3 regions of the Arthrobacter sp. J156 genome follow, and region 2 is predicted to be linked to each of the others. Evidence: riboswitches for the same ligand, from Rfam matches in the RefSeq annotation. Region 2 holds a riboswitch; each other region holds the start of a gene.

Region 1 (6,966 bases), 500 kb from region 2:
GGTCCTCGCGGGGATCGCCGCCGACGTCGGGGTCTCCCGCGCGCGGGCCGGCATCCCGGTGGAGTCGCTCATGACCGCGATCCGGCTCGACTTCTCCGTGTTGTGGGGCGCGCTGACCGCGATCGCCGGCCCCGGGGACGCGCCGCTGCTCGTGGGCCGGGCGGACCTCGTGTGGGACGTCGTCGACAGCTACGCGAGCCAGACCCAGGGCGTCTACATGGCCGAGCGGACGCGGATGGCCCAGGAGGAGTCCTCCGTCAAGCAGGGCCTCGTCGCCGCGCTGTTCGGCCCCTCGCTCGCCCCGCCCGGGCAGCTCGAACGCGTCGCCGACGGCCTCGGCCTCGATCCCGACGCCGCCCTGGCCGTGGCCGTCGCTGCCGGGGAGGACGCGGCCGGGCTCCGCGTCGCCCTCGCGCTGGCCGCCCGGCGCGGGCTCGAGGTGTTCACGCATCCCTTCGCCGACGCGCTCGCGGCGTTCTGGGTGCCCGGGCCGGGCCGCGGGGCCGCCGGGCAGGAGGCGCTCGAGCGGGTCCTGGGCCTGCGCTGCGGGCTGGTCCCGTCCGTGGAGGGCCTCGCCGGCCTGTGGTCGGCGGCGCGGCTGGCCCGCGAGCTCGCCCTCTTGACGACTCCGGACGACACCGCCGCGCTCACCCCCTTCACCGCCTGGGCGCGTCTGGCCAGGGTGCGCCTCGGCGAGGCCGGGCTGGGCGCCGATTCCGACGTCGTGCTGGCCTTGGCGGGCTGCGGCGAGGTGGAGCGGGTCCGGCTCCGCGAGGCCGTCGGCGCCTACCTCGAAACGGGGAGCGTCTCCGCGTCGGCCGTGCGGCTCTTCTGCCACCGCAACACCCTCATGAACCGGCTGCGGCGCTTCACCGAGCTGACCGGCATCGACCCGACGATCCCCCGCGACGCGGCGCGGCTCGTCGTCGCCTGGTCCTAGCCAGGGGCCGGGCTATCCGGCGGGGGTCCCGGGGTAGAGGAGCACCCGCCCGTCGACGACCTCGACCTTATGCGTCCTGACCCCGGTCGTGGCCGGCAGGCACAGCGCGGCCCCGTCGGCGAAGGAGAACTTCGCGGCGTGGACGGGGCACTCGACGCAGTCGTCCTCGATCCAGCCCTCGGCGAGCGAGGCGGTCTCGTGCGTGCACTCGTCGTCGAGGGCGTAGAAGTCGCCGGACTCGGTGTGGAACACGGCGATGTCGTTCCCCGTGGGGTTGTCCTGGCCCTCGATGACGATCGCCTCGCCCTCGGGGATCTCGTCCACGGACCCGACGTTCATCGGCTCGGCCATCTCTGCTCCTTCACGCTGCCCGTCCGGGGTCCCGGCGGGTTCCCCTCCATCCCACACCGCAGGGGGCCGCGGCGGCAAACCGGGCCCCCTGGTGCCGCGCGCGGGATGCCGCGGCGGCGCGGGACGTGGACGACGCCGGAGCTAGCCCCTCGCGTCCCGGTGCGGCTCCGCCACGTGGCGGGCCGGGGACGCGGCGCCCGCGGAAGCCGGGGCGGCCGCGACGGGCGGGGTCGCGCCCTCGTCTTCCCCGCCGGCGCCGCCCTGCGGGGTGTCATGCAGGTGGCCGAGCTGGCCCTCGCCGAGGGACTCGGCCGGCAGATCGCGCTCGATCTTGGTCGCGAGCGGGTCCTCCGTGACGAACGCCAGGGCGAGCGCCGCGAGGAGCGCGAGCGGCGCGATCCACAGGAACAGCGGCACGAGGGCCTCGTTGTAGGACGCGACGATGAGCTCCCGCACGGGCTCCGGCAGGGAGGCGACGAGCGCGGGGGTCAGCGAGTTGCCGCCGTCGCCCGCACCGGCCCCGGCCGGCATCTTCTCGACGAGGAGCTCCTTGAGCCGGCTGGCGAAGAGCGAGCCGACGACGGCCGAGCCCAGGGTCGCGCCGACCTGGCGGAAGTAGTTCTGCCCGGCCGTCGCGGTGCCGACCATCGAGAGGTGGAAGGAGTTCTGCGCCACGAGGGTCAGCAGCTGCATGCTCGCGCCGAGGCCGATGCCCATGACGGCGAGGTACGCGCAGATCAGGGCGACCGGGGCGTCCGCGTGGATCGTGGAGAGCAGGACCAGGCCCAGCGCGGTGACGAGCGTTCCCGTGATCATGACGGCCTTGTACCGGCCCGTGACCGAGACGCGGCGGCCGACGAGGACCGAGGTGACCAGGAGGCCCCCCATCATGGGGATCATGAGCAGGCCGGCCTCGGTGGGGCCGAAGCCCGTGACCATCTGCAGGTAGGTCGGCATGTAGCCGATCGCCCCGAACATGGCGATGCCGGTCATGAGCCCGGCGACCGTGGTCAGGTTGAAGTTGCGGTTGCGGAAGAGGGCCAGCGGCAGGACGGGTTCGGCGGCGCGCGACTCGACCCACACGAACAGGGCGCCGGCGACGGCGGCCGCGGCGAAGAGGCCGAGGATCGTCGGGGAATCCCACGCGTAGGTCCCGCCGCCCCACGTGCCGGCGAGGACGAGTGCGCTCGTCGCGACGGCGAGGAGCGCCATGCCGAGGTAGTCGATCCGGCCGCGCTGGGCGGCGGAGGGGCGCGGGATGTGCAGCAGGAAGACGGCGGCGAGGACGGCGAGCACGCCGAGCGGGATGTTCATCCAGAACGTCCAGCGCCAGCCCGGGCCCTCCGTGAGCCAGCCGCCGAGCAGTGGTCCGGCGACGGAGGAGAAGGCGAACACGCCGCCCATGATGCCCATGTACTTCCCGCGCTCGCGGGCGGGGACGACGTCGGCGATGATCGCCTGCGAGAGGATCATGAGCCCGCCGCCGCCGATGCCCTGGATGGCCCGGCCGAGGATGAGCACGTTCATGTCCTGGGCGAGGGCGCCGATCACGGAGCCGCCGATGAACACGATGATCGCGAAGAGCAGGAGCGGCTTGCGGCCGAACATGTCGCCGAGCTTGCCGTAGACGGGCATCATCACGGTCGAGGCCAGGATGAAGGCCGTGATGACCCAGGCCATGTGCTCGACGCCGTGCAGCTCGCCGACGATCGTCGGCAGGGCCGCGGCGAGCACGGTCTGGTTGAGGGAGGCGAGCAGCATGGTGACCATGAGGCCGCCGAAGAGCAGGACGAGGTGGTTCTTGCGGTCCGCCTCGGGGGCGGGCGGCTGCGCGGTGGTGCCGGGCGTGGTGGTGGAAGTGGTCATGGCCGGGGACGCAGGACCTTTCTGAAGACGTCGGTGGATTCGCCGAGGTGGGCGCCGAGCTCTTCGAGCGGGGCGCCGGGGAACTGGCGGTAGGTGAAGCGGACGATCGTGGCGGCGGCCATGAGCAGCGCGCGGCGGGCCGCGGGGTCCTCGCCGAGCTCGGCGGAGACGGTGGCCGGGTCCTCGCTGAGGCGGTCGTTGACGGCCGAGTCCACGAGGACCTCGGCGTCGTTGAGGTGCTGGACCACGCGCCCGCGCAGCTCGGGGTAGCGGCCGACGAGCTCCTTGCGGCGCTCGAAGCGGCTCCCATCGCCGACCACGGTGGACAGGACCTCCGCCATGAGCCGCACGGTGCGCTCGAGCAGCTCGGCGTCCGAGGCGCGGAAGCGCTCGATGAACTCCTGCCGGAGCTCGGGGGCGCGCATCCCGAGGACGGCGTCCTCCTTGGAGGGGAAGTAGTTGAAGAACGTGCGCTTGGAGATGCCGGCGCGGCGGGCGATCGAATCGACCGTGGCGGCGGCGAGGCCGTCCTCGAGGGCGAGGGCCGAGGCCGCCTCGTGGACGGCCCGCCAGGTCTCGAGGCGGTTGCGCTCGCGCAGGCTCAGGGGTGAATCATGCATGGGTACAGTTTATGCACCAGTGCAATCTTTGCACAACTGCAGGCCACGTGACCTTGGCCGCCTCCCGTGACGCCGGATGACGAGGTGACCCCGCGTGACGGAAGTCCTTGCCGCGGCCCGGGCCGGAGCGTGAGACTCGAGGCCAGGAATCAAGAGACCCGACCTGAAGGCCCTGGCCGGTCGGGCGGCAACCCTCCTCGCTGTAGCGGGGTGCCCCAGGTGACGATTCGACGCCCGCCGCGGCGGCGGGCGTAAGCACGGCGCACGCGCCCGCATGCGCCACGACGCGAAGGGCAGGACCCAACATGACCTCCACCACAGAACAGGCTGCGGGCACCGGCCAGCAGTCTCCCACCGGATCCGCCACCCCGAGGACCACCGACCTCGACGCCGAGCGCGCCCGCCGCCTCGACGACGCCGCGTCCTTCTGGGCGGGCCGCATCGGCGAGGACACGGCCAACGCGAAGGCCGTCTACCGCGCCCACGGCGTCTCGGAGCGCTCCGTCGCCACGCGCGTCACGGCGGGCCGCCACGAGTTCGTCGTCGACGAGCCCGCCGCGCTGGCCGGCGACGATTCGGACGCGAGCCCCGTCGAGTACGCCCTCGGCGCGCTCGTGTCCTGCCAGGTCGTGGTCTACCGGCTCTACGCGCACCAGCTCGGCGTCGCGATCGACTCGCTCGAGATCACGGCGGAGGGCGACCTCGACGTCCGCGGGATCTTCGGCGCCGATCCGGACACGCGCCCCGGCTTCACGGCGGTGCGCCTGACCGTTCACCTCAACGGGCCGGAAACCCCCGAGCGCTACGAGGAGCTGCACCAGGTCGTCGACGCGCGCTGCCCCGTGCTGGACCTCTTCGCCCGGCCGACCCCCGTCAGCGTCGAGCTCGCGGTCAACGCCGACTGAGGCCGGCCCGAGCGGCCGCGGCAGGGCAGCCGCGGCGGGCCGGACGACGGCGGGACCCTACGGCAGCGGGCGCCCCCGGGCCGCGGTCCACAAGCGGTACCAGTCCACGGCCCCCATGGCCGCGGCGGCCCGCTCCGCGCCGGCGCACGCGGCGATCCGCGCCGGGTTCGTGGTACCGATGACCGGGCGGATCCGGGCCGGGTGGCGCATGAGCCATCCCAGCACCACGGCCTCGGGCGCGCAGCCGAGGCCGTCGGCGAGTTCCCGGACGACGCCGGACGCCTCCTCCTCGGGCGACGCCGCCCCGCTCCCGGGGCGGGGCGCGGCACCCGGGCCGGGCTCCGGCGTCGTACTCCTGCCCGAGTAGCGTCCCTGGGCCAGTGCGCCCCACGCCTGCAGCTCCACGCCCTCCGCGCGGCAGTACTCGATCGTGCCCTCGGGGAAGGAGAGCGCCGCGCCCTCGGGGTGGTTGACGAGGACCTGGGACTCGAGCCAATCGCGCCGGTGCAGGCCCATCTCGAGCTGGTTGACCGCCGGCGCCTCGCCGAGCGCGGACTGGAGCGCGCGCATCTGGGCCGCCGACATGTTCGAGACGCCGAGTCGGCCGACCTTGCCGGCGTCCCGCAGCCCGGCGAACGCGGCCGCGACATCCTCCATCGGGGTCAGCGGGTCCGGGCGGTGGATCAGCAGCGCGTCGAGCCGTTCGATCCCGAGCCGGCGCAGGATGTCCTCGACGCGGGCCGTGAGGACGGCGGGCGAGGAGTCGTAGCGGCCGCCCGACCCGTCGGGGCCCGCGAGCACGATCCCGCACTTGGACTGCAGCTCGATCTCGTCCCGCAGGCCGGGCCGCTCCGCGAGGACCCGGCCGAAGACCTCTTCCGCCTTGCCGCGCGTGTAGATGTCGGCGTGGTCGAAGAGGGTGATGCCCGCTTCGAGGGCCGCGTCGACCGCGGCGTGGGCGGTGGCCAGGTCGCCGGCGTCCGGCGGCGCGTCGTCCCACCCGCCGCCGAGTCCCATGCAGCCGAACACCAATCGCGATCCGTCACCCGCCATCCCCCCACGTTATCCACTCCCGGGCGGTGATGGGCCGCTCAAACAACGGAAATCGGGATCGTGATGCGGGGCCGGGGCGGCGGGCCTCAGCCGTAGACGAGCGTGCGGAGCAGGTGCGTCGCGACGCCGATCGCCGCCCCGGCCGCCACCTGGCCGGGGGTGTGCGCCCGCAGGACGTGGCGCGACCAGCCCACCGCGGCCGCCGCCGCGAGCCCGGCGACCCCCACGGCCGGCACGGGCCCCAGGAACTGCAGCGCCACGTAGACCGCGACGGCCGTGTGCACGGAGACCTTGTAGAACGCGTTCGCGACGAGGCACAGCACGAGCCCCGTGAAGATCCCGCCGAGATCGAGGAACAACGCGTCCGGCGCGTCCATGAGGCGCAGCGTCCACACCCCGCCGAGGATCGAGAAGCCGGAGGTCAGGAACGGCCAGTAGCGCTGCCGCCGCTTGGGGATGTGCCGGCTCGAGACGACGCCGCCGCGGGCGAACCACAGCACCCCGAGGAAGGGCAGCACCGTGGTGAACAGGACCGCGACGAGGGCGTGCGGCCAGCCGATGCCCGGCACGACGAGGGGCCGGCTCAGCAGGTACGCGGTCGCGACGACGGCGGGCGCATACAGCTCGCTGATCCACCAGGCCGCGCGCTCCGCCGTCGTCCGCTCCATGCCCACCATGCTAGGCGGGCCCCGGACGCCCGGCGCCCCGTGCCACGATGGGGGCATGGCCACCCGCTTGCTGATCGTCGCCGACACCCACCTGCCCCTGCGCGCCCGCGGACTGCACCCGGAGCTCTGGGAGCGGATCGAGGACGCCGACGTGGTCCTGCATGCCGGTGACTGGGTCGACGAGGCCACGCTCGACGCCTTCGAGGCGCGCTCGCGGCGCCTGATCGGCGTGTGGGGGAACAACGACGGGCCCGGCCTGCGCGCGCGGCTGCCGGAGACGGCGCGCTTCGAGCTCGACGGCGTCCGCTTCGCGATGACCCACGAGACGGGGCCGGCGCGCGGGCGGGAGGCGCGCTGCGCGCAGCGGTTCCCGGACGCCGATGTCCTGGTGTTCGGGCACAGCCACATCCCGTGGGACACGGTCGCGGAGACGGGCCTGCGCCTGCTCAATCCCGGCTCCCCGACCGACCGCCGCCGCCAGCCTGCCTGCACCTACCTCCGGGCGGTCGCCGACGCGGGCGCGCTGCGGGACGTCGAGATCGTGCCGGTGGACCGGCTCTAGT
Region 2 (6,966 bases):
GACCACGGCCGCAACGAGGCGGGCGACCGCGCCGAAGCGGTCCACGGCGTGTGCCGGGCGGCGCGCCCCGCCCTCGGGACGCGGGACCGCGGAGGATCCGCCGCTGGGCGTCGCCGGACCGACGGCCGCACCGTGATGGACGGGGACAGGGGAACGACGGGAGCTGCTGAAGGTGGTCATGGACCCAGCGTCCGCCGGACGCCCGGCCCGCTCCACGATTCGGTCCTGGCCGAATCCTCGTCAGACGTTCCGGCCGGGAATACGCTGAATCCATGCACATCAAGCTCACGAGCGAGGACCTGACGCGGATCCGGTTCGAGGCCTCTCCCCTGTGGGAGACGGTGACCAGCTTGCGCGCCCTCCAGCAGGGAACCGCCATCCACCGCCCCTGGATCGAGTGCACGCGGCGCGCGCTCGCGGCGGCGGACGACCCGGCCTCACAAGGGCACCTGCGCGTCCTCGCCGCACTCGTTCCCCGTTCAGGCTTCATGGCCGATTCGCTCACCCCGACGCCGGAACGCCAGGACACCTTCCACGACGGGCTCACGGCCGTCGCCGCCGTCCCGGCCTCCGTGTGGGAACGGGACCTGACGGCCCTGCTCCGGCGGCAGGAAGACACCGGGGCCCGTGGCGTCCTCGAGGAACTCGCCGAGGACGTCGACACCGCAGTCGATCGTGCCGTCGGAGCACTCCAGTGGTATTGGGAGCTGGCTGTCCGGCGCTGGTGGCCCCGGCTCCGCTCGCTGCTGCTCGAGGACATCGACTGGAGGCTGGCCCAGATGGCCCGCGGCGGCATCGGCGACGTGTTCAAGACGCTGCATCCGTCCGTCGTCCGCACGCCCAGCGGGCTCGAGGTCATCCGGGGCTGCGACGGGATCGATCCGCCTGAACCCGGGGCCGGCCTGATCCTGGTGCCCAACGCGTTCGTCTGGCCGGAGACCCTGGTGCTCAACACGGCGCCGTTCGTGCCGACGTTGACCTACGCGCCCCGCGGAGTGGGCCGGCTCTGGGAGTCCAGCGGCGCGGCCCCGGGCGATCCCCTGGCGAGGCTGCTGGGATCCACACGGGCGCAGATCCTGGCCCAGCTGGATGTCCCGATGACGACGAAGCAGCTCGCATGCGCCCTGGACCTCGCCCCGGGCACCGTCAACGGCCACCTCAAGGTCATGTCCGAGGGCGGGCTGGCCGTCCCCCTGCGTTCCGGCCGCGAGGTGTTCTACCGCAGGGCCGGTGTCGGCGAGGCGCTCCTCGCCGGGGCGTAGCCCGACGGGACCCTCGATCCCCCGCGCGTCCTCAGACCGCGTCAAGCTCCGGCAGCAACGCCGGGTCGAGCTCCACGACCTGGCCGTTCTCGAGCCGGGCCTGCGGAGCGCCCTGCAAGTGCCCGACGACGAGGCGGATGAGCGTCCCGTGCGCCACCACCACGAGGCCGCGCCCCGGGTGGGCGGCGGCCAAGCCGGTCAAGGCGCGCACGCCCCGCTCGACCACCTCGGCCTCCGGCTCCGCGGTGGAGAGCAGCGCGTCCAGCTCGGGGCGCGGCATCCCGGTGACGACGACACCCTCGCCCTCGCCGTAGCCGCGCTCCACGAGGCCCGGTTCGGGCTCGCCGGGCTCGAGGCCCAGCTCGGCGGCGATGATCGCGGCGGTCTCCGCCGCCCGCCCCAGAGGCGAGGCGACGACCGCGTCCCAGGATCCGGCGTCGTACTCCTCCGCCAGCTGCCGCCCCGCCTGGCGCGCCTGCGCGCGGCCGGCCGCGTTGAGCGGGATGTCCACCTGGCCCTGCAGGCGCCCCTCGAAGTTCCACGGGGTCTGCCCGTGCCGGACCAGGACGATGCGTTGTGCCATGCCCCCAGCGTAGCCAGCGGACCTCCCGGCCCGCGCCCCGCCGTCGTCCCGTGACGCACCCGGCCGCCGCGCCGTCGCAGGATCTTCGGCCCGCGCCCGGCACGACGCAATCCGGCTCAACATTCTTTGATGGATCGGCGGCTCGCTGACACACTGAAGGTCAACCATCCCGAGCGGCCGAGAGATCTGGATCGATGACGCCGCAGCAACCCTCCGGAATCCGCCGGAACGGTGCTCCTGCCAGAAGCGATGGAGAACGCGCCAGCCTTCTTCCCCCGCACGGCCCGCCGCCGGAGGGTGCGCCGTTGCCCGGGAACCGCCTACGCCGCACGCCATCCGACCAAGGATCGAAGGAGTCCCCCACATGACCGAGAACACCGCCGTCAGCCGGGTCGCCGACCTGGAAACACCGCTCAAGTTCGCCTACTGGGTGCCCAACGTCTCGGGTGGGCTCGTGGTCTCGACCATCGAGCAGCGCACCAACTGGGAGTTCGAATACAACAAGAAGCTGGCCCGCATCGCGGAGGACTCCGGCTTCGAGTACGCACTGACCCAGACCCGCTACGCCGCGAGCTACGGCGCGGACAAGCAGCACGAGGCCACGAGCTTCTCGCTGGCCCTGCTCGGCGCCACCGAGCGGCTCAAGGTGATCTCGGCCGTCCACCCGGGCATGTGGCACCCGGGCGTGCTGGCCAAGTTCATCATCACCGCGGACCACCTCTCCGGCGGCCGCTCGGCCGTGAACGTCGTCTCCGGCTGGCTCAAGGACGAGTTCGTGAACTTCGGCCTCGAGTGGCTGGACCACGACGAGCGCTACGTGCGGACCGAGGAGTTCATCAACGTGCTGCGTGGCCTGTGGACCCAGCAGGGCTTCAGCCACTCCGGGCAGTACTACAACATCAAGGACTTCACCCTGAACCCGGCGCCGCTGGATCTGCCGGGCCGGGCCCACCCGGAGATTTTCTTCGGCGGCAACTCGACCGCCGCGCAGGCCGCCGCGGGCCACGCCGCCGACTGGTACTTCTCCAACGGCCGCTCGCTCGAGGGCTTCCAGGACAACATCGCCGGCGTGCTCAAGGCCGCGGAGTCCGGGGGGCGCACCGCGGCCGCCAAGCCGCGCTTCGGCATCAACGGCTTCGTCATCTCCCGCGACACCGAGGCGGAAGCCAGGGACACGCTGCGCGAGATCATCGACAAGGCCCACCGCCCCGCCGTCGAGGGCTTCGCCGCCGCCGTGAAGGAGGCCGGGCAGTCCACGAAGGACGGCAAGGGCATGTGGGAGGACTCCACGTTCGAGGACCTGGTCCAGTACAACGACGGCTTCCGCACCCAGCTCATCGGCACCCCGGAGCAGATCGCCGAGCGGATCATCGCGTTCAAGAAGATCGGCGTGAACCTGCTCCTGACCGGCTACCTGCACTTCCAGGAGGAGCTCGGCGCGTTCGGCCGCGAGGTCCTCCCGATCGTCCGCGAGCTAGAGGCGGACCTCGCCCGAGCCCACGGCACCGAGCTCAACACGGAGCTGCTGCCGGAAACCCACCTCGAAGGAGCCACCGCCTAGATGTCGGACCACCAGTTCGGATTCCGCACCCGCGCCCTGCACGCCGGCGGCACGCCCGACGCCGAGCACGGCGCCCGCGCGGTGCCCATCTACCAGTCGACGTCGTTCGTGTTCAAGGACACCGACGACGCCGCGAACCTGTTCGCCCTGCAGAAGTACGGCAACATCTACTCCCGCATCGGCAACCCCACCGTGGCGGCGTTCGAGGAGCGCATCGCGTCCCTCGAGGGCGGCATCGGCGCCGTGGCGACGTCCTCCGGGATGGCCGCGGAGTTCATCACCTTCGCCGCGCTGACGCAGGCCGGGGACCACATCGTGGCCTCCTCGAAGCTCTACGGCGGCACCATCACCCAGCTCGACGTCACGCTGCGCCGCTTCGGGGTGGACACCACGTTCGTGGACAGCAACGACGCCGCGGACTTCGCGGCCGCGATCCGGGAGAACACCAAGGCCCTCTACACCGAGGTCGTCGCGAACCCCTCGGGCGACATCGCGGACCTGGCGGGCCTCGCGAAGGTCGCGCGCGCAGCGGGCATCCCGCTCATCGTCGACTCGACCCTCACCCCGCCGTACATCCTGCGCCCCATCGAGCACGGGGCGGACATCGTCATCCACTCCGCCACCAAGTTCCTCGGCGGGCACGGCACCACGCTCGGCGGCGTCGTCGTCGAGTCCGGCCGCTTCGACTGGGGCAACGGGAAGTTCCCGACCATGACGGAACCGGTGCCGAGCTACGGCAACGTGTCCTGGTGGGGCAACTTCGGCGAGTACGGCTTCCTGACCAAGCTGCGTTCGGAGCAGCTGCGGGACATCGGCCCGTCGCTGCCGGCCCAGTCCGCGTTCCAGCTCCTGCAGGGTGTGGAGACGCTGCCGCAGCGCATGGACGCGCACCTGGCGAACGCGCGCCGCGTGGCCGAGTGGCTCGAGGCCGATCCGCGCGTGTCCTATGTGAACTTCGCCGGACTCGAGTCCCACCCGCAGCACGCCCGCGCGCAGGAGCTGCTGCCGCTCGGCGTCGGCTCAGTGTTCAGCTTCGGCGTGGCCGGGGGCCGCGAGGCCGGGGCGCGCTTCATCGAGGCGCTGCAGCTCGCGAGCCACCTGGCCAACATCGGCGACGCGCGCACCCTGGTGCTGCACCCGGCGTCGACCACGCACCAGCAGCTCACGGCCGAGCAGCTCGTGGCCGCGGGCGTCCCGGGCGACCTGATCCGCCTGTCCGTGGGGCTCGAGGACGTCGAGGACATCCTCTGGGACCTGGACCAGGCGCTCGACGCCTCGCAGCGGGAGCCGGAGGCCGGCGGGGAGCCGGAGGGCTTCGACGCCTCGGCCTTCGCGGCCCCGGAGTACGACGCCGAGGCCTGCGTCATCCCCTCGGCCCGCCCGGGTGCCGTCCCGGCGGGGGTCGCTTCCGGCGCGGGAGCCGCGCCCGGATCCGCAGCCGACGCGGGGAAGGAGGCGGACCGGTGAGCGCATCGACCGCGGAACGCACCTGGTCGGGGCCGAGCGCGCCGGAACGCCTGGAGATCCTGCGCAACACGCGCTCGATCGCGATCGTGGGTGCGTCCAACAAGCCCTCCCGTGCCTCCTACTTCGTGGCGACGTACCTGCTCTCCTCCACCAGCTACACGGTCTACTTCGTGAACCCGGTGGTGGACGAGATCCTCGGGCAGCCGGTCTACAAGTCCCTGGCCGACCTGCCCGAGGCGCCCGACCTGGTGGAGGTCTTCCGCAAGCACGACGACCTGCCGGGCGTCCTGGAGGAGGCGAAGGCCGCGGGCGCGAAGACCCTGTGGCTGCAGCTGGGGTCCTGGCACGAACAGGTCGCGGCGGACGCCGAGGCCGCCGGCCTGAACGTCGTCATGGACCGCTGCGTGAAGATCGAGCACGCGCGCTTCCACGGCGGGCTGCACCTCGCCGGCTTCAACACCGGCGTCATCAGCTCGAAGCGGCAGGTCCTCGCCTGAGCACGCCGTGGGGCCCGGGCCCACCGCCCGGGCCCCACGCGTCGGCGCCCACGGTTCGGCGCTGACTCGCCCAGCCCGGCCACCCACAACGCACGGTCAACAGCCCCGGCCCACGCTCCCGGCCGCCCCACCCCGCCCAATTCACGTCAAGTCGGCGAGACAGTACGTGCGCGCCCAGACCACGGGGTCTACCCCATGAAGTCGCCGCTAACTGACAGTCTCGTCGAGACGACGTGAAGTGGGCCGTCGACGCTCCCGGCCGCCCCCACCCCGCCCAATTCACGTCAAGTCGGCGAGACAGTACATACGCGCCCAAACCACGGGGTCTACCCCATGAAGTCGCCGCTAACTGACAGTCTCGTCGAGACGACGTGAAGTGGGCCGTCGACGCTCCCGGCCGCCCCCACCCCGCCCAATTCACGTCAAGTCGGCGAGACAGTACATACGCGCCCAAACCACGGGGTCTACCCCATGAAGTCGCCGCTAACTGACAGTCTCGTCGAGACGACGTGAAGTGGGCGCCCAGCGTGCGTGGGTTGGGGCCCCGAACCGCATCGTTGGGCGGGGCAGCCCGGGCGGCGGCCTGCCCGGAAGCGGCCAGGGTTGTTTCGGGCCCAAGGTCCGGACCCTGAAGGACGAATGCGGCGCCGGGCTCAGCGTCCCGAGCCGCGCTTCTCGCTCTGGTCCTTGCCGTGGCCCGGCAGCCCCGGCTTCTTCAGTCCGGGCGCCCCGGGCTGGCCGTGCTGACCGATCGACGGCAGCACGGTGAAGCCCTGCACGCCCCCGGCCTTCTTCACGGGGTTGACGATCCCCTGCTTCTTCCCGCCAGCCGGCTGTTTGCGCTGGGCCTGCTGCTTCTGCGCCGCCTCAGCCGCCCGCTGCTGGGCCAGGCGCTTCTGTGCGGCCTTCTCCTGGGCGGCCCGCTGCTGCGCGGCCTTCAGCTGCAGGGCTCGTTGCTTCTCCGCGCTCTTCTGGGCGGCACGCTGCTGCTGGAGCGTCTTGGGCTGGGCCTTCTGCTGGGCCGGGGCCTTCGGCGACGCACTCGACCGCACCGGCGCCGCCTGCGACGAGGCCGCCGCGCGGACGGGTCTGGCCTCCGCGGCGCCGCGGGACGCGGTGGACGTGCGGTCCGCAGCGGCCTTCGACGTCCCGGCCCCCGGGCGCTCCGGCCCGGGTTCCCGCTCGGCCGGGAATGCCGCGGACCGGGCGGCCTTCGGTCCAGCTCCCCGCGGTTCCGCTCCGTTTCCGTCGTCGTCTCCGGCCCCGTCGACGACCGCGGTGCGCTCGAGCGCCCCCGTGGACCCGGCCAATGGGCCGGAGCTGCCGCTTCCGCCCGGAACCGCCGGCAGCTCGGCGGGAGGCACGGGCGCGGCGGAATCGATGCCGGCCCGCTGGACGGCCGGCTGCCCGCCGTCGGGGACCACGACGGCGGCGACGGGAGCGGGACGATCGGCCGTGGTCGCGGCGGCGACGCCCACGCCCCCGGCGACGAGGACCAGGGCCGCGAGGGCGCCAGCGGCCGTCGGCCCTCCCTTGCGGCGGAAGGGCAGGACGCCGTCGCCGCCGGCGTCCGGTACGGAGCCGCCGTCGATCAGG
Region 3 (6,966 bases), 880 kb from region 2:
TCGTCACGTCGGCGTTCAGGCCGTCGATCCCGCGGATGACCTCCCCGAACTCCGAGTAGCAGAGGTGCGTGTGGATCTGGGTGTCCGGGCGGACGCCCGAGGTGGCGAGGCGGAACGCGCCGACGGACCACGCGAGGTAGTCCTCCTGGTCCGCGGCGCGCAGCGGGAGCAGCTCGCGCAGTGCCGGCTCGTCGACCTGGATGATCGCGGTGCCGGCGGACTCGAGGTCGGCGATCTCGTCGCGCAGGGCCAGGGCCACCTGGTTCGCCGTCTCGCGCAGCGGCTGGTCGTCGCGGACGAACGACCACGCGAGGATCGTCACGGGACCGGTCAGCATGCCCTTGAGCGGCTTCGCGGTGAGCGACTGCGCGTAGCTCGTCCACGGCACCGTGAACGCCTCGGGGCGGGAGACGTCGCCCCAGAGGATCGACGGCCGAGTACAGCGCGATCCGTAGGACTGCACCCAGCCATGGGTCGTCGCCGCGAAGCCGTCGAAGTTCTCCGCGAAGTACTGCACCATGTCGTTGCGCTCCGGCTCCCCGTGGACGAGCACGTCGAGCCCGAGCTCCTCCTGCAGCGCCACGACGCGGGCGATCTCGGCCCGCAGGAAGCCGTCGTAGGCGGCCTCGTCGATCCGCCCGGCGCGGACGTCGGCGCGCGCCTTGCGCACCTCGCCCGTCTGCGGGAAGGAACCGATCGTGGTGGTCGGCAACACGGGCAGGCCGAGCCGGCGGCGCTGCGCCTCGGCCCGTTCCTCGGCGGGTGCGCGCTCCACGTCGGCGGCGGTCAGCGCCGATGTCCGGGACCGCACCTCCTCACGGCGCACGCCCTCGAACGCGGCGCGGGAGGCGATCGCGGCCGACGCCTCGGCGATCTCGCGCTCCACGCCGGCGGGCCCGGAGGCCAGGCCCGCGGCGAGGGTCCGCACCTCGGCGACCTTCTGGTCCGCGAACGCGAGCCAGGACGGCAGGTGCGCGGGCAGGGACTCCTCGGCGAAGACGTCGTGCGGGACGTGGAAGAGCGAGGTCGACGTCGCGACGGAGGCTTCGCCCGCCGCGCCCGAGAGCTCCTCGAGCAGGGTCAGGGACGCCGCGAGATCGTTGCGCCACACGTTGCGCCCGTCGACGATCCCGGCGACGAAGCGCGTGCCGCCCAGCGCGGCCAGCTCGGCCCCGGCCGGCCGCGCCCCGCGGACGAGGTCGGCGTGCACCGCCTCGACGCCCGCCTCGGCGAGCACGCGCAGGGCGCGCCCCGGCGCCTGCGGGTCCCCTGCCGTGCCGTAGCCCGTGGTGACGAACAGCGCGGGCCGGGCCCCGGCGTCGTCCGCGGCCAGCGCGCGGTAGGCGCGCTCGAGCGCCCCTCCCGGAACGGCGAGGGCGCCGCCGCGGTCGGTCGAGAGCGCCGGCTCGTCGAGCTGGACCCACTCGGCGCCGGCAGCGGCGAGGCCGGCGAGGATCCCGCGGTAGGCGGCCACGGCGTCGTCGAGCCGGTCCAGGGGGTCGAAGCCCTCCGGCGCGCCGTCCTCCGGCTTGGACAGCAGGAGGTAGGTCACGGGGCCCACGAGGACCGGGCGCAGCACGGAACCGGCGGCCGCGTGGCGCGCGATGGTCGAGCTCAGGCGGTGGGCGAGCGGCGCGAACGCGGTGTCCGGTCCGATCTCGGGGACGAGGTAGTGGTAGTTCGTGTCGAACCACTTGGTCAGCTCGAGCGGTGCCCGCTCGGCGTCGCCTCGGGCCAGGGTGAAGTAGCCGGCCGTGTCCACCGAACCGTCGGAGGCGGCGAGGTCGGCGAAGCGGCGCGGCAGGGCGCCGAGGGCCGCGGTCGTGTCGAGGACCTGGTCGTAGAGGGCGAAGTCGGCCGGGATCGAGGAGTCCTGCGCGTCCAGGCCGAGCTCGACGAGCCGCGCGACGGTGTCCTCCTGCAGCCGTTCGGCGGCCGCGTCCAGCCCGGCCTCGTCGAGGCGGCCGGCCCAATGGGCCTCGACGGCCTTCTTGAGCTCGCGGGCGGGGCCGATGCGGGGGTAGCCGAGGATGGTGGCTTCGGGGAAGCGGGGGGTGGTGGTCATGGTGTCCTCCTGGGTGGGGTTGGGTCAGAGTGCGGGGGCGAGGGCCCGGCCGGCGCCGGCGAGCCCGAGCTCGTGGACGACGTCAAGCGAGCCGAGGGGGTCGTTGAAGGTGTACAGGTGTAGTCCGGGGGCCCCGTCGTCGAACGCGGCGCGGGCGAGGGCGGCGGCCGCCTGGACGCCGATCGCACGCCGCTCGGCGTCGCTCCGGGCCCCCTCGAGGCGGGACAGCAGGGCCGCGTCGGGTGCGACGCCGGCGAGCGCGGAGAGGCGCAGGAGGCGCCGCACGCTGTTGACCGGCATGATGCCCGGCACGATCGGGATCGTCACGCCCGCGGCCCGGGCGGCCGCGACGAGCCCCGCGTACTGCGCGGGCTCGAAGTAGATCTGCGTGATCGCGAAGTTCGCCCCGGAGCGCTCCTTGGACAGGAGCACCTCGACGTCGTGCTGGAACGAGGGCGACTCGGGGTGGCGCGTGGGGTAGGCGGCGACGCCGATGGCCAGGCGGCCGGCCGCGAGCGTCGCGGAGCGGCGGTCCTCGACCTGCCGGATGAGCTCCACGAGGTAGCGGGCGAACGGCAGCTCGCCGCGGTCCCCGCCCGGATCGGCGGGCAGGTCCCCGCGCAGGGCCAGGACGCCGCGGACGCCGAGCCCCACGAGCCGGCTGACGAGGGCGTCGAGCGAGGCCCGGGTCTCCCCGACGCACGTCAAGTGGGCCAGGGGCCGCAGCCGTGTGTTCTCGATCAGGTGGGTGATGAGCTCGACCGAGGCGGCGCGGCGCTCGGCGGTGCCGTTGTACGTCACCGAGACGTAGTCGGGGGCCGTGGCGCGCAGCGCCTCGACGGCCTCCAGGACCGTCTCGCGGCTCGCGGCGTCCCGCGGCGGGTAGAGCTCGTAGGACAACGACGGCGGACTGGCCGTCAGGGGTTCGGACATGGTTCCTCCTCGCGGTATGCAAGGGAGTGCACCGCGGCTCCCGGGGACGGCCGGGACGTGGATGCGTCTCCATCGCTTCTGGCGGTAGCACCGTTCCGGGACTCCGGGTGGTTGCTGCGGCGTCGTCGATCCAGATCTCTCGGCCGCTCTTGATGGGTTGGTGCATTCATCTAAGGCACACGGTGCCCCGGGCGGCAAGCACGGCCGCGGCGGGCGCTTCACAGTCCCGCATGTGTCCGGATGTGACGACCCGGCCCGCGCGGGCCGGGCCGTCGGCGCGTCATCCCCGGCGGATCCGGGTCACATGACGCGCGTGTGACGGGGAGCGTGGGGGAAGTAGTCTGTGGGGCATGGCTAAGCGAACTCCGGCGGAGCACGTCGAACTCATCAGGAACGGATACGTCTTCGAGGGCCCCTCCATGGGCCTCGGCGCCGCGGTCGTGGACGGCGCGGTCCACCCCGAGGCGCAGGTCCGCCTGCCGCTCGGGATGATGAACCGGCACGGCCTCGTGGCCGGGGCGACCGGCACGGGCAAGACCATCACCCTGCAGGTCATGGCCGAGCAGCTCAGCGAGAACGGGGTCCCCGTGTTCCTCGCGGATGTGAAAGGGGACCTCACGGGCCTGTCCACCCCCGGTGCCGGCGGCGAGAAGCTCCTGGCCCGCACGGCGGGCGTGGGCATGGACTGGTCGCCCGCGGACTTCCCGGTGGAGTACTACGCGCTCGGCGGCGACGGCACCGGCGTGCCGGTGCGCGCCACGGTCTCGGCGTTCGGGCCGCTGCTCCTGTCCCGCGTCATGGACCTGAACGAGACCCAGGAGTCGAGCCTCCAGCTCGTCTTCCACTACGCGGACCAGAAGGAGCTGGAGCTCTACGACCTCAAGGACCTCCGCGCCGTCGTCCAGCACTTGACCTCGGATGCGGGCAAGGCGGAGCTGGCCGAGCTCGGCGGGCTCTCCAAGGCCACGGCGGGCGTGATCCTGCGCGAGCTCGTCACGCTCGAGGCCCAGGGCCTGGACCGCTTCTTCGGCGAGCCCGAGTTCGACACGGCGGAGCTGCTGCGCACGGCCCCCGACGGCCGCGGCGTGATCTCCTGCCTCGAGCTGCCGACGCTCCTGCAGAAGCCGCTCGTGTTCTCCACCTTCCTCATGTGGCTCCTCGCGGACCTCTTCGCCGAGCTCCCGGAGGTCGGCGATCCGGAGAAGCCCAAGCTCGTCTTCTTCCTCGACGAGGCCCACTTGCTCTTCCGCGGCGCGTCCAAGGCCTTCCTCGAATCCATCACGACGACGGTGCGCCTGATCCGGTCCAAGGGCGTGGGCGTGTTCTTCGTGACGCAGACGCCGAAGGACGTCCCGGCCGACGTCCTGGGCCAGCTCGCGAACCGCGTTCAGCACGCCTTGCGCGCCTTCACGCCGGACGACGCCAAGGCCCTCAAGGCGACCGTCTCGACGTTCCCCGTGAGCGACTACGACCTCAGCGCGGCGCTCACGCAGGCGGGCACGGGCGAGGCGATCGTGACGGTCATGAACGAGAAGGGCGCACCGACCCCGGTCGCGTGGACGCGGATGTGGTCCCCGCGCTCCACGATGGGCGCGTCGGAGGCCTCCGTCGTCGAGCGCGTCGTCGCGGAGTCGGCCCTCCTGCAGGTCTACGGCACGCCCGTGGACCGCGAGTCGGCCTTCGAGAAGCTCAAGGGCGCGGCCGGGACCCCGGGTACGACGCCGGAGCCCTCCTCCCCGGCCACCGGCGGCTCGGTCGCGGGGCACGTCCCGGGACGCGGGCAGAGCCAGGCGGACATCGACGCCGAGGCCCGGCGCATCGAGGAGGAGATCCTGGGCCGCCCCAGCACGCTGCCGCCGACGACGCCAGGCCGGGCCCCGTCGTCGTCCCCGAAGCCTGCTCCCGCCCCTGCCCCGGCGCCCTCCCGGGTCCCGGAGCAGAACCCCGTCATGGACTTCGCGCTGCAGGCCGCCGGGGCCCTCGGCAAGGAGTTGATGCGCGGCATGTTCGGCACCAAGCGCCGCCGCCGGTAACGTGGAGGTGTGAATTCCGGATCCCCCCTCGTCAAGGTCGTCGCCGCATGGCTCTCGGCCGTGATGATCGTGGCCGTCGGCGTCGGGGTCGCCATCACGCAGGTCAACCAGCGCGTGTTCGGCCCACAGCGGGTCGTCATGGACTACTTCGGGCACCTGCAGGCCGGCGAGGGCGCGCTCGCGCTCGGGATGCTCGGCACCGGCTCGCCGGACGGCAACGCCCTGCTCGTGGACGGCGACGGGCTCCGCGCCGCGACGTCCGCGATCGAGGACTTCGAGGTCGAATCGCTCGAGCGCGCCGCGGGCGGCGACGCGACCGTGACCACGGCCTACTCCGTGGACGGCCGGCGCTACCAGACGCAGTTCCGCCTCGAGCACGCCGGGACGGAATGGCTCTTCTTCGACCGGTGGCGGCTCGTCTCCCCCGGCCCCCAGGTCCTGCGCGTCACCGCCGACACCACCAATGAGTTCACGGTCAACGGCCTCGCCTCCCCGCTCGCCGACGGCGCCCAGGACCTCCCCGTCCTGCTGCCCGCCGTCGTCACCGCCAGCTACGAGGAGAAGTACTTCGAGGCCGCGGAGGAACGCCGGATCGTGAACTCGCCGTCGGGCGTGCGGACGCCCCTCGGCCTCGTCACGCGCCCCACGCAGGCGCTCACGGACGACATCTCGGCCGAGCTCAAGGCCTATCTGGACCGCTGCGCCGAGCAGCAGGTGCTCAAGCCGGCGGCCTGCCCGCTCAGCTACGACACGAACGCGCGCGTCGAGGCCTCCACGATCAACTGGGACATCGTGGGCTATCCCAAGGTCGAGGTCGCGGCGCACGAGGGCGGCTGGGTGCTGAACCCGCTCGAGGTCGGCACGCGCATCACGCTCGTCGAGCAGGACCTCATGACGGGCCTCAAGGAGGAGCGCAGCGTGGAGGCCGGATTCGGCTTCACGGCGTCGTTGTCCGTGGGGACTGATTCCCTGCGGGTCGTCCCGCAGCCGGTCGACCAGTAGCCGGTCGCCCCTCGGCCGATCCGTCCACGGGGGACGTCCCCGCGGGACCGGGCCCCGGCGTCGTCCGCATCCTCCGGCGCACCAGGACGAGCGCCCAGATCCCGGCGACGAGCGCGATCCCGCCGCCGACGCCGACGGACCAGCGCGCCCCGAACGTCTCCCCGACCCACCCCACGAGCGGAGCCCCGATGGGCGTCCCGCCCTGGATGACGGCCATGTAGAGGGCCAGGACGCGCCCCCGGAACCGCGGCTCGACCGAGAGCTGGATCGAGGTGTTGCAGCTGTTGAGGAACGTCAGCGAGGCCAGGCCGACCGGGATCAGCAGGGCGGCGTACCACCAGAACGAAGGCATGAGGCTCGCGGCGATCGTGAAGACGCCGAAGAGGACCGCCCCGCCGAGCAGGTAGCGCAGGCGGAAGCGTCCGCGGCGGGCCGCCCACAGGGCCCCGGCCAGGGTGCCGACGGCCATCACGGTGCCGAGCAGGCCGTAGGCCTCGGGTCCCTCGCGGAACACTTCCGTGGCCATCATGGCGTTGGTGAGCTGGAAGTTCAGTCCGAACGTGCCGATGATGCCCGCGAGGACGAGGATCATCACGAGGTCGGGGCGGCCCTTGACGTAGCGGACGCCCTCGAGGATCTGGTGCCGTCCCCGCGGTGCCCGGGCCGAGGGGCGCAGCGCCGCGACGTCCATGCGGCCGATCGCGAGCAGGACCGCTGCGAAGCTCGCGGCGTTGACGAGGAACGCGGGGGCCGTGCCGATCCAGGCGATGACGAGTCCCGCGACGCCGGGGCCGGCCAGACGGGCGAGGTTGAAGGAGGCGCTGTTGAGGGCGACGGCGTTGGGCAGCTGGCCCGCGTCGACCACTTCGGAGACGAACGCCTGGCGGGCCGGGGCGTCGAACGCGCTGGCCAGGCCGAGGGCCGTGGCGATGG

The links. Region 2 has a riboswitch for S-adenosylmethionine ahead of sfnG (dimethylsulfone monooxygenase SfnG). Riboswitches for the same ligand answer to the same signal wherever they lie in the genome.
Region 1: it holds a riboswitch for S-adenosylmethionine, as region 2 does, so the genes downstream of both, AC0QR5_RS11550 (OsmC family protein) here and sfnG (dimethylsulfone monooxygenase SfnG) in region 2, are expected to answer to the same signal.
Region 3: it holds a riboswitch for S-adenosylmethionine, as region 2 does, so the genes downstream of both, AC0QR5_RS09770 (methylenetetrahydrofolate reductase) here and sfnG (dimethylsulfone monooxygenase SfnG) in region 2, are expected to answer to the same signal.

The regions. Positions count from the first base shown of each region.
Region 1 covers NZ_CM149650.1:2,522,431-2,529,396, forward strand. The annotation lists gene AC0QR5_RS11530 (helix-turn-helix domain-containing protein) at 1-940, shown strand, start outside; gene AC0QR5_RS11535 (bifunctional 3-phenylpropionate/cinnamic acid dioxygenase ferredoxin subunit) at 953-1,291, opposite strand; gene AC0QR5_RS11540 (MDR family MFS transporter) at 1,433-3,157, opposite strand; gene AC0QR5_RS11545 (TetR/AcrR family transcriptional regulator) at 3,154-3,777, opposite strand; SAM riboswitch class IV at 3,925-4,041, shown strand; gene AC0QR5_RS11550 (OsmC family protein) at 4,083-4,682, shown strand; gene AC0QR5_RS11555 (aldo/keto reductase) at 4,740-5,735, opposite strand; gene AC0QR5_RS11560 (hypothetical protein) at 5,822-6,403, opposite strand; gene AC0QR5_RS11565 (metallophosphoesterase family protein) at 6,459-6,965, shown strand.
Region 2 covers NZ_CM149650.1:3,021,443-3,028,408, reverse strand. The annotation lists gene AC0QR5_RS14005 (hypothetical protein) at 1-180, opposite strand, end outside; gene AC0QR5_RS14000 (ArsR/SmtB family transcription factor) at 273-1,262, shown strand; gene AC0QR5_RS13995 (histidine phosphatase family protein) at 1,294-1,845, opposite strand; SAM riboswitch class I at 2,007-2,101, shown strand; gene sfnG (dimethylsulfone monooxygenase SfnG) at 2,210-3,406, shown strand; gene AC0QR5_RS13985 (O-acetylhomoserine aminocarboxypropyltransferase/cysteine synthase family protein) at 3,407-4,873, shown strand; gene AC0QR5_RS13980 (CoA-binding protein) at 4,870-5,370, shown strand; gene AC0QR5_RS13975 (hypothetical protein) at 6,024-6,966, opposite strand, start outside.
Region 3 covers NZ_CM149650.1:2,141,887-2,148,852, forward strand. The annotation lists gene metE (5-methyltetrahydropteroyltriglutamate--homocysteine S-methyltransferase) at 1-2,065, opposite strand, end outside; gene AC0QR5_RS09770 (methylenetetrahydrofolate reductase) at 2,090-2,998, opposite strand; SAM riboswitch class I at 3,065-3,157, opposite strand; gene AC0QR5_RS09775 (helicase HerA-like domain-containing protein) at 3,349-5,031, shown strand; gene AC0QR5_RS09780 (hypothetical protein) at 5,041-6,033, shown strand; gene AC0QR5_RS09785 (MFS transporter) at 5,969-6,966, opposite strand, start outside.